Regions from separate parts of the Glutamicibacter sp. BW78 genome, predicted to be linked through region 2. Evidence: riboswitches for the same ligand, from Rfam matches in the RefSeq annotation. Region 2 holds a riboswitch; each other region holds the start of a gene.

Evidence for each region. A riboswitch is a leader RNA that binds a small molecule or an ion and turns the genes downstream of it on or off. The one in region 2 is predicted to bind S-adenosylmethionine.
Region 1: another riboswitch for S-adenosylmethionine. It lies ahead of CIK75_RS13620 (OsmC family protein); the one in region 2 lies ahead of CIK75_RS03055 (hypothetical protein).
Region 3: another riboswitch for S-adenosylmethionine. It lies ahead of CIK75_RS14325 (flavin reductase family protein); the one in region 2 lies ahead of CIK75_RS03055 (hypothetical protein).

What each region holds. Positions count from the first base shown of each region.
Region 1 is NZ_NRGU01000039.1:169,489-172,756, forward strand. Features, by position in the region: gene CIK75_RS13595 (hypothetical protein) at 1-315, opposite strand, end outside; gene CIK75_RS13600 (DUF3040 domain-containing protein) at 357-563, opposite strand; partial or broken gene CIK75_RS16585 (hypothetical protein) at 644-859, shown strand; gene CIK75_RS13615 (DUF6226 family protein) at 1,049-1,717, opposite strand; SAM riboswitch class IV at 1,870-1,985, shown strand; gene CIK75_RS13620 (OsmC family protein) at 2,020-2,562, shown strand; gene CIK75_RS13625 (ornithine cyclodeaminase family protein) at 2,552-3,268, opposite strand, start outside.
Region 2 is NZ_NRGU01000020.1:12,995-16,262, forward strand. Features, by position in the region: gene CIK75_RS03050 (sodium:solute symporter) at 1-1,246, shown strand, start outside; SAM riboswitch class IV at 1,549-1,659, shown strand; gene CIK75_RS03055 (hypothetical protein) at 1,671-1,955, shown strand; gene CIK75_RS03060 (VIT1/CCC1 transporter family protein) at 2,191-3,268, shown strand, end outside.
Region 3 is NZ_NRGU01000039.1:319,150-322,417, reverse strand. Features, by position in the region: gene CIK75_RS14340 (single-stranded DNA-binding protein) at 1-123, shown strand, start outside; gene rpsR (30S ribosomal protein S18) at 192-431, shown strand; gene rplI (50S ribosomal protein L9) at 446-901, shown strand; SAM riboswitch class IV at 1,111-1,225, shown strand; gene CIK75_RS14325 (flavin reductase family protein) at 1,280-1,786, shown strand; gene CIK75_RS14320 (hypothetical protein) at 1,802-2,248, opposite strand; gene CIK75_RS14315 (DUF1801 domain-containing protein) at 2,330-2,647, opposite strand; gene dnaB (replicative DNA helicase) at 3,172-3,268, shown strand, end outside.

The DNA.
Region 1 (3,268 bases), on a different contig from region 2:
GGCGACGACGATCAGTCCTGCACCAGTCCACGTCAGCAACGTCAGTGAAAACATCGAGCCGCCCAGCACGGCGATATTGGCGAGGTTGTAGGTCAAGACCTCGGCCGAAACGATGCCCTCCGAAGGGGTCTTTACGGCCAGCCGGTCCTGGCCCAGGCCCAGCACCACTTGCGCGACACCGACCACCAACACCAAATAGGCGACCGCCCAGGCGGCCAAATAGGAAGGGGAGGCGGCACTGATGGCGGAGAAAAGACCGCCGAGCACAATGCCAAGGCCACCGATAACGAGGAAGGGCGTCGCTGTTCTGTTCACGCCTACAGACTACGGATTCAGCGCCTCCCGTGAAACAACCCTCAGGCGCGGCTCTTCAGGGTGTCTTGACGTCGAAACTCCCGCAACCAGATGGAGAGCGTGAATCCGGATCCTGCGGCGATGAGCGCTCCGATCACGGGCAGCCACCAGGATTCTCCGAAGAGCCCGAGGATCAGGAGAAGCAGGCCCACGAGCATCATGGCGCAGTAGGCGGCTATGAGGAGGCGCTGCATGGAAGTGAACCGCATGCATGGACCCTACCGTGTCGCCCTTGACCTTTCCAGAGGCGGGGACGTGACGCGGCGGGCGTGGCATTTCGGCGCCCCGGTCGGCGCCCTTCGGCCCGCTCGGTCGTCTGGTCGAGAAGTTGGTCCTGGCCCGCTATCTGCAGAAGCTCATCGAGGAGCGGAATCGCCATCTCAGCGCCGGGTCTGGGCATGAGTCATCGACCAGGATTGGACACCGAATCGGAGGCGATGCTAGGCCCGATTCCGTGGATGACTCTGCGCAACGCGTTCGTTTCCGTGCTTATAGTTGCCGGTGACTCGCGCCATCAGCGCTTGTGGTTCTTGTGTTTCGACGTCACGAAGGAAGCGCGAGGCTGCCGTCCCGCGGAGCGTCGACGCTCGCCGGCCCTGATGGAAGATGACGACGGAACCGCCACCGACGGAGTATTCAAAATCTCTGGGCGCATGAGGCATGACCCAATATTGCGCCACGGGCACACGGTTTGTCAGCCCCCTGCCGCACCAGCCGCGTCGCGCATCGCTTCAGGCCACGGCAGCCAGTGCCCATCGGAAGGGAGCATGGCTTCTGCAGTCTCCATCCTTCCCTCGGGCACGTCCTCGGCCTGGATGCACCCGGCTTCTTCCCACCGGCCCGGCTCGGGCAGCCGATAATCGACCGATTGGTCGTCGGTGGGACTAATTCGTTCAAAAAAGCCGCCGGAGATGACGGCTCGCACCACGGATTCAAGGTTTTCCAGAAGTTCCGGAACGTCGTCATCACAGGCGTCGCAACCGCATACCGGATAGTGGGCGTCGTAGAGGGCACCCGCGTGCAGGAAGATCCCCGGGAACCCGGTGAAGACGAAGGTCACCGGGGCCGCGAACAGGATGGACGGGACGACCCGGACCGCACGGACGACGTCTTCCGAAGGGAACAGCAGATCGGAGGCAACTTCCGGTTCCCGTTCGACGACGACGTCGAAAGCACCCAGCAGCCAGTCGATCAGGGCATCAGCCACCTCGTGCAAGGGGATGAAACGATGCCGATGACCCACCGTGGAGTAGGCGCGTGAAGGCGGAGACGTTCCTTCCCACCGATGGCCGTAGGCGATCGGGGTGCCCTGTCCATCGCGATGGATCTCCCGGGTGAAGTCTGGGCGCCGATATCCGCTCATAGCCCCACGGTAGCCGCCGGGATACCGCGTGGCGACGGGAATCACGCTGCAGGGATGGCGGTCCCGCCACATGCGGACGGGCCGGCGTATGTCCCCGGATGACGCGACGGGTTTGCCCGATCTACTCTCCCGCCAGCAGAATCGAACCCAAGAATCAAGAGATCCAACCTGAGGCCCTGGCCGGTTGGACGGCAACCCCCTTCGCCATAGTGGGGTGCCCCAGGTGACGATTCGACGCCGTCCCGACCGGGAGGCGTAAGTATGGCGCAGCGCTACGCTCGCCATGACAGCGAAGGAACGCCATGACCCAGACCCTTGCAGAAACCAGCATTTCCAACCGCGCCGAACGCCTCGATTCCGCGGGATCCGCCTGGGCAGAACGGATCGGCCAGAATACCGCCAGCGCATCGCTGCAGTTCCGTGCCACCGCCGACCCGGTGGGATCGGTCGGTTCGACCATCCGCGCCGGACGCCACGAATTCACCGTCGACGAACCGGCTGCTTTGGCCGGGGACGACGTCGCTGCCAGCCCGGTGGAATACGCTCTCGGGGCGCTCATCTCCTGCCAGGTGGTGGTTTACCGGCTGTACGCCCACCAACTGGGCATCAGCATCGACTCGCTGGATATCTCCGCGGATGCCGACCTCGATGTGCGCGGCTTGTTCGGGATCGAGGAACAGGTTCGCCCGGGATTCGGCGATGTCCGGTTGACCGTAGAGGTCTCGGGCCCTGACGCCGAGGAACGTTATGCCGAACTCCAGGCGGCAGTCGATGCCCACTGCCCGGTGTTGGACATCTTCACGAACCCGACACCGGTGACCACCACGCTGCGGGTCAACTCCTAGAGGCGGCCAACAGCCGGCTCGCCAATAGGATCTCCGAGCCGGCTAGGCCGACCGAACAATGCATGGTGATGTCCTCGGCGCTGCGGCGACCGGGGACCTCTCCCAGCAACACCCCACCCAGGCAGACCAAGGAATCCGGGTCCGTGAAGAAGGGGTCAGGGTATGCCGCCGCCTGGGCCGGGGAATCGCAGGTGACCACGGTTGCTGCATCCAGCAAAGCCAACGGTGTTTCATGGTGGGCGTACGACTTCGGGCCGAGGGTCGTCACGTGGGTCCCCGGGCCCACATCGGCTAGGTCGATCACCGGTGTGGGAGAACGCGTGGCCAGGACGATGATGTCGGCATTGCTGACGGCATCCGCCGAGTCGGTGACGGCAACGGCGTTGAGGCCCAGCTCCCTCGCCGCCCGTTCGGCAAAATCCACAGCATGGGCCGTGGTGCGGCTGTGAACCCTGACCCGGCGTAGGTGCCGGACCGCGGCGAGCGCCCACAACTGGGCCCAGGCATGGGGGCCGCTACCGATGACCGCAACGCTTTCCGCCTCCGGACGTGCTAGGACATCGGCGGCTACGGCACCCAAAGCTCCGGTCCGTCGGATGCCCAGTTCGTCCCCCACAATCAGACCCTCTAGGTCACCCGCCCCATTCCAAACCGCCACGAGCTGGTCTCCTGCAGGTTGGCCGGCACGGTAGGCCCTGAAGCCGCT
Region 2 (3,268 bases):
CCTGCAACGACTGAAGATTTTCACCGTCTCGCAGATGCTGACGCTGCGCTACGGCTCCAAGCAGGCCACGAACGCCTCGGCGGTAGTCATGCTGGCGTATACCTTGATGCTCTGCGCCACCTCCACCGGCGCCTACGCGACGATCTTCGTCGTCCTCTTCGAATGGGAGCGCTGGATCGCCATCGCCGTTGGCGGGGCCATCGTCTTGATCTACTCCACCATCGGCGGCATGTGGTCCATCACCCTGGCCGACCAGGTCCAGTTCGTCATCAAGACCATCGGCGTCTTCGCCCTCATGCTGCCTTTCGCCCTGTCGGCGGCCGGCGGCTTCAACGGCATCTCGGCCGGCATCCCCGAACGCGCCCGCGAGGCCTTCTTCAGTTGGGGCGGCATCGGGGCGCAGACCATCATCACCTACTTCGTCGTCTACACGCTGGGCCTGCTGATCGGGCAGGACATCTGGCAGCGCGTGTTCACCGCCCGCACCCCGAAGGTGGCCCGCTGGGGCGGCGCCACCGCCGGCATCTACTGCGTCATCTACGGCATCGCCGGAGCCATCATCGGCATGTCGGCCCGCGTCGCGCTGCCCGGCATCGACATCGAGGCCTTGGGCAAGGACGTGGTCTACGCGGAGGTCGCCATGACCCTGCTGCCGGTGGCCGTCGGCGGCATCGTCCTGGCCGCCGCCGTCGCCGCCATGATGTCCACCGCTTCCGGTGCGCTGATTGCCGCAGCCACGGTGGCCCGCAACGACGTCACCCCCTTTGTCGCCGGCTGGTTCGGCAAGAAGATCGAGGTCAACACCGGCCGCAACCCCGAACACGACATCGCCGCCAACCGCTACTGGGTCTTGGGGCTCGGCGCCGTGTCCATCATCCTGGCGATCCTCGTCAACGATGTCGTCGCCGCCCTGACCATTGCCTACGACATCCTGGTCGGCGGGTTGCTGGTGTCGATCCTGGGCGGTCTGCTCTGGAAGCGGGGCAACGGTACCGGTGCTGCCCTGTCCATGGCGGCAGGCACGTTGGTCACCCTGACGACCATGATCACCCTCGAAGTCCTCTCCACCGAAAAGTTCGCCGGCGTCTACGCCAACGACCCGATCTACTTCGGTCTCGGTGCCTCACTCGTGGTCTATGTCCTGTTCAGCCTGCTCTCGGCGCCGACCCGCACCGAGGTGACGAAGCACTGGTCGGATCGCGTCTCCGGACGGGTCGATATGGAAGGCGTTTCCGCCGACCAGTAGAGGACCACAAAACCCCGCCGTCGCCCATCGTTCCCGGCGCGACGGCGGGGTTTTGCGTTCGAATCCGGGGAACTCCGCACCGGCTGCTCCCCCAGGGTCCCCGGTCAGGGCAGGCCGGCCGGCCGGCCGGGCGAGGAAAGAGGCCATGGCGGCACGGCGCTTTGATGGTCGAACCCCTGCCGAAACCCCTTTTTGGCCCCATGAGTCGAAACGAATCTAGCCGTGCCAGCATTGGGATGCAGTGGGGATGACGTAGAACACAGCTTGGGTTGCCTCGGCAATCGCGTTAGGCTGGAAAAAAGCTTCATGAGACGCGGGCAACAGCTCCGACTACCCGCGCACCAACCCCAGGTTCGTGGGTGGTTCGGATGAGGAAGCGGCCCGCACGACAACGTGTTGGGTAAGAACGCACGAGAGGAAATCCGTGGCGCAAAGCGTCTCCGTCCTTCCAATTTTCGATTCGATGCTAGGCACCGTCTGCCTCAACGTAGACGGTCAATGGGAACGCTTCATCGCGCCCCACCCTCAGGATCTCGACTATGCGCTGGCCAACACGGCCGGTCGACCGGTCTGGGAATCCGATTCCTGCGCACTGACCGTGCGCATCCCCCGGGCACACCGCCCCGACGGAGAAGCTCAGGTATTCTTCCTTGAGCGTCTGCCCGTTCGCGACCACGCCGAGGCTCCCTCGGGTATGCTGGTCGGCTGAAGGGGAGTAGTTCCACACCCCGCCCGAGCCGGATCACTGATCCGGCACGGGCGGAAGAGGATCTGTCGACATACTGATCGCCGACCAGGCGGTCCGGCAATCCACCCGGCTTCGACGCCGGGCGAACGAGACCTTCGGCCCGCTGATGGCGGTCCGAGGTTTGTTGTACCCCACCAACCTTTGACCGGCACCCCCGCCCCCGTGCGGGGACAACGACCCGATTAAAGGACCCCCGATGGCACCGGATGCCCCCTCCCCCGACGCCGACCCGCTCCGTGCGCAGTCCCCGCGTCGGGAGCCCACGCCCGCCGAGATCAGGCGCTGGCGCAAATACTTGGCCGATGAACGTGTTGAAGGCTCCATCTATCTGACCCTGGCCAAACGCCGTGACGGCGAGGAACGCCAAATCCTCTTGGGCCTGGCCCGTGCCGAAGCCCGCCACGAGGAACATTGGGCCACCCTTTTGGGCGAACACGCCCGGAAGACGGCACGGCCCTCCTTCAGCCGCGTCATGTTGCGTTTCATGGCCCGAAACTTTGGTTCGGTCTTCGTGCTGGCGCTGGCCCAACGAGCCGAAGGGTCCTCCCCCTACGACAATGATGCCGACGCCACCGCCCAGATGGCCGCCGATGAGCTGGTGCATGAGGAAGTCGTCCGTGGTCTTGCGGTCCGCGGCCGCAACCGACTTTCGGGAAACTTTCGGGCAGCCGTCTTCGGTGCCAACGACGGGCTGGTCTCCAACCTGGCCCTGGTGATGGGCATCGGCGCTGCCGGGGTGTCCAGCGCCCTCGTCCTCTTTGCCGGTGTTGCCGGCCTGCTCGCCGGCGCCCTGTCGATGGCCGCTGGCGAATACGTCTCCGTCCGGTCACAGCGCGAACTACTCACCGCTTCCCAGCCAACCCAGGTCACACTCATCGCCGCCCCGGATCTGGACCTGCAGGCCAACGAATTGGTTCTGGTCTATCGGGCCCGCGGGATGAGCCGGGAAGCCGCCGAGCACCGGGCCGCCGAACGGCTGGGAACTTTCAGCTGCGATTGCGACCCGTCCTTATCGCTGCAGCCCGAGGTACCCGAGACCGCCGGTGACGAACACGAAGCCCTCGGATCGGCTATCGGTGCTGCCGCCTCCAGCTTTTGCTTCTTCGCCTCCGGTGCCTTGATCCCGATCCTGCCCTACCTCTTCGGCATGGGCGGGCTACCGGCCCTGCTCTTGGCCTTGGTCCTGGTGGGGGTGGCTCTGATGCTGACCGGCGGTGTCGTCGGGCTGCTCTCCGGCGCCTCACCAGCCAAACGCGGGTTCAGACAATTGGCGA
Region 3 (3,268 bases), on a different contig from region 2:
GGGGGCAACCCCGGCGGAAACCAGGGCGGTACCTGGAATGCTCCAGCTGAGGACCCTTGGGCTTCCTCCTCCAACAGTGGGGGATGGGGCAACGCCGGCGGGTCCGACGAACCTCCCTTCTAACGCAACACCATTTATTCACCATCCCGCGGAAAAATTCTGCGGGCTCCACCAGATAAAGGAGCTCCACGATGGCTAAGGCTGAACTCCGTAAGCCCAAACCAAAGTCCAATCCCTTGAAGGCCGCTGACATCACTGTCATCGACTACAAGGACGTAGCATTGCTGCGCAAGTTCATTTCCGACCGCGGAAAGATCCGTGCCCGTCGCGTGACAGGCGTCTCCGTCCAGGAGCAGCGCAAGATCGCCCAGGCCATCAAGAACGCGCGTGAAGTTGCCCTGCTGCCTTACTCCGGCGCTGGCCGCGGCTAGGAAGGGATAACACCATGGCAAAGCTGATTCTGACCCACGAAGTAACCGGTCTTGGTACCGCTGGCGAGGTCGTCGAGGTAAAGGATGGTTACGCACGTAACTACCTGCTGCCCCGCGGTTTCGCGCTGCTCTGGAGCAAGGGTGGTGAGAAGCAGGTCGAGTCCATCAAGGCTGCCCGCACTGCTCGCGCCATCGCATCCCTCGAGGATGCCCAGGCACTGGCCAAGAGCTTGTCCGCCCAGGCGGTCAAGATCACGGTCAAGGCCGGCCAGGGTGGTCGCCTCTTCGGCACCGTCAAGACCGCCGATATCGCCAACGCAGTCGAGGCCGCAGGCCTTGGCTCGATCGACAAGCGCACGGTGGAAATCCCCGAGCACATCAAGTCGACTGGCAACTACCAGGCAACCGTCCGTCTGCACGAGGACGTCTCCGCGACCATCGACCTGCAGGTCGTCGCCGCGAAGAAGTAGCCACCACCGGTAGCCGGCTTCGTCCAGGGGACGTGCGCCGGCCACAGTGGAACCGAGGGGCCCCACGCGTCAGCGTGGGGCCCCTCGGGCGTTTAAGGGTGCCCCCGAGTTCGCTCGCTTGCCCCACCGGTCACTGCCGGGGATGGACCTTGCGAAATATTGCGGAGATCTTTGACCCCGTGTACCTACCGGCTCTAGCGTGGAACGTGAATCAAGAGCGCCACCTTCCAAGCCCTGGCTCGGTGGCCGGCAACCCTCTCACGGTAGTGGGGTGCTCCAGGTGATGATTCGGCCGTTCGGCTTCCCGAACGGCAAGTACCGCACGCCGTTTGGATTCTTTGGACCCATGGGGCGTGCCAAACGCCGGAAGCAGAGCAGATGACACTGTCCCATGATCTTCAACACGACGCACTCCGTCAGGCCTTCGCCCGCCACCCCTCGGGGATCGCTGCACTGTGTGCGATCATCGACGGCGAGCCGCAGGGCCTGGTCGCCTCCTCCTTCACCGTCGGGGTCTCCATGGACCCTCCGTTGGTGATGTTCGCTGTACAAAACACCTCCCGTACCTGGCCGATTGTTCGGGGCGCGGGACGGATCGGTGTTTCGGTCCTCGGGGAGGCCCATGAGCGGGTCTGTCGGCAGATCGCCTCCAAATCCGGTGACCGGTTCGCCGGATTGAGGCTGGATTCCACCGACGAGGGGGCGCTTTTCCTGCAGGAGGCAGCGCTGTGGTTGGACTGCAGCGTGGAACACGAAATCCCGGCCGGGGACCACCATGTGGTCCTGTTGCGCGTCCACGGGCATGCCACCCACGATGGGGCTAACGACCCCCTGGTCTTCCACGGTTCGGCCTTCCGTACCCTGCAGGCAGACGCCCTCGTCTAAGGCCCGATGGTGCGGTTACAGGCCGCGCAGGGAGTCCACGTACCGTTTCGCTTCGAGCAGACCCAGACCGGTGTCCTGTCGGATCTTACGGACCGCGGAGACGTAGTTTCCTTCATTGACCAGCTGCATCACGCGTTCAAAGTTAGGATTTCCGGGCCCCGGTGCCATCCCCTGGGGGTGCTCGTGGTCGAATCCGGTGCTCTGGCCGGTACGTCCGGGGGAGGTGCTGGCTGCCTGGGCGGCGCGGGCCGTCGTGGCCGCTCGAATCTTCTCAGCCTTCTGGGTATCGATTTGCTGTTGGTGGGCTGCGGCGGCGTTCAGTCGGGCGATGTATTGGTCGGCGTCGTTGGGGTGACCCGAAGGCCGTGTCTTGAAGACCCATGTCAAGGCGCCAAAAGCCGCGAATAGGACAACGATGGCGATGATCGTGGTGAGCAGTTCCGAACCGCTGATCTCAAACATGTCCCCTCCTGGGGTTCAGGTGCCGCCGCCCGGACGACGGTCTTGCGTCCATCATGGCACTTGCCCGCCCCCCATGCTTGTTCAGGGCTGGTGGAGTTCGGACATCACGGAGTGATGTCCAGTATCCATGAGGTCACGCAGGATGCCGAGGTCGACGCCGACCAAGGTACTGACGTAGCGGCAGGAGGCGCCGCGTCGGTGCTTGCCCAGTGCGCCGCAGAGGTCCGCGGACACGAGGGGGCCCGTCAGCCCATAGGGGGTCCATGACGAGGCCCGGGGAGAGGACCCGATGGCCGGGGCATCTTCTTCGCGCCCGGCGGCGTAACGGAAATGGCAGGCACCGAAGCCGATGATGCGCGGTCCCCACATCACCGCAGGGCTGCCGCTGGCTGTTGGCATGCAGTGTGTCTGCCAGGTCGGCTGATCCGCGGCATGAGGCGTCCGGCCTCGGCCGGATATCGCTCATGTCAAAGCAACCCACAGCAGGCGGCGTGTCTGTGGAGAACTAGTACCAACTTGTGGATAAGTCGCTAAGGCACACAGGCGTGCTGGTTGGCAACCTGCAAGTACAGGGTGAATGTTGACCAAAAACATATTTCCATCAAATGTTATCCACAGATAAAACTCCTAGTCAGACCGTATTAATCAAGAAAAATCAAATGTAATCCACAGGCTCATCCCCAGTCTGTGCACACAACACGCCGCGTCACCCACAGGTTCTCCACATGGGCTGTGGATAACTCCCTTTGGTTCTACGGGTTGGGAGCATAGGGTGACAGGGTCCCCGGCTCCAACCGGGTCGATTTCCCCGGTCTGCAACCACCCCCGCCACCCTTGTGTTGGGAGGGCGCATTCACTGGGATACTGAAGGGACGTGGCGGGGCCGTATCACCGGCGCCGCGTTGAGAGGGAAGGAACCGGACGTGACGCTCACGCACACCGAATCAGGGTCGTCGAATTCATCTGACATGGGGCGGACTCCGCCCCAGGACCTCGTGGCGGAGCAGAGCGTGCTCGGTG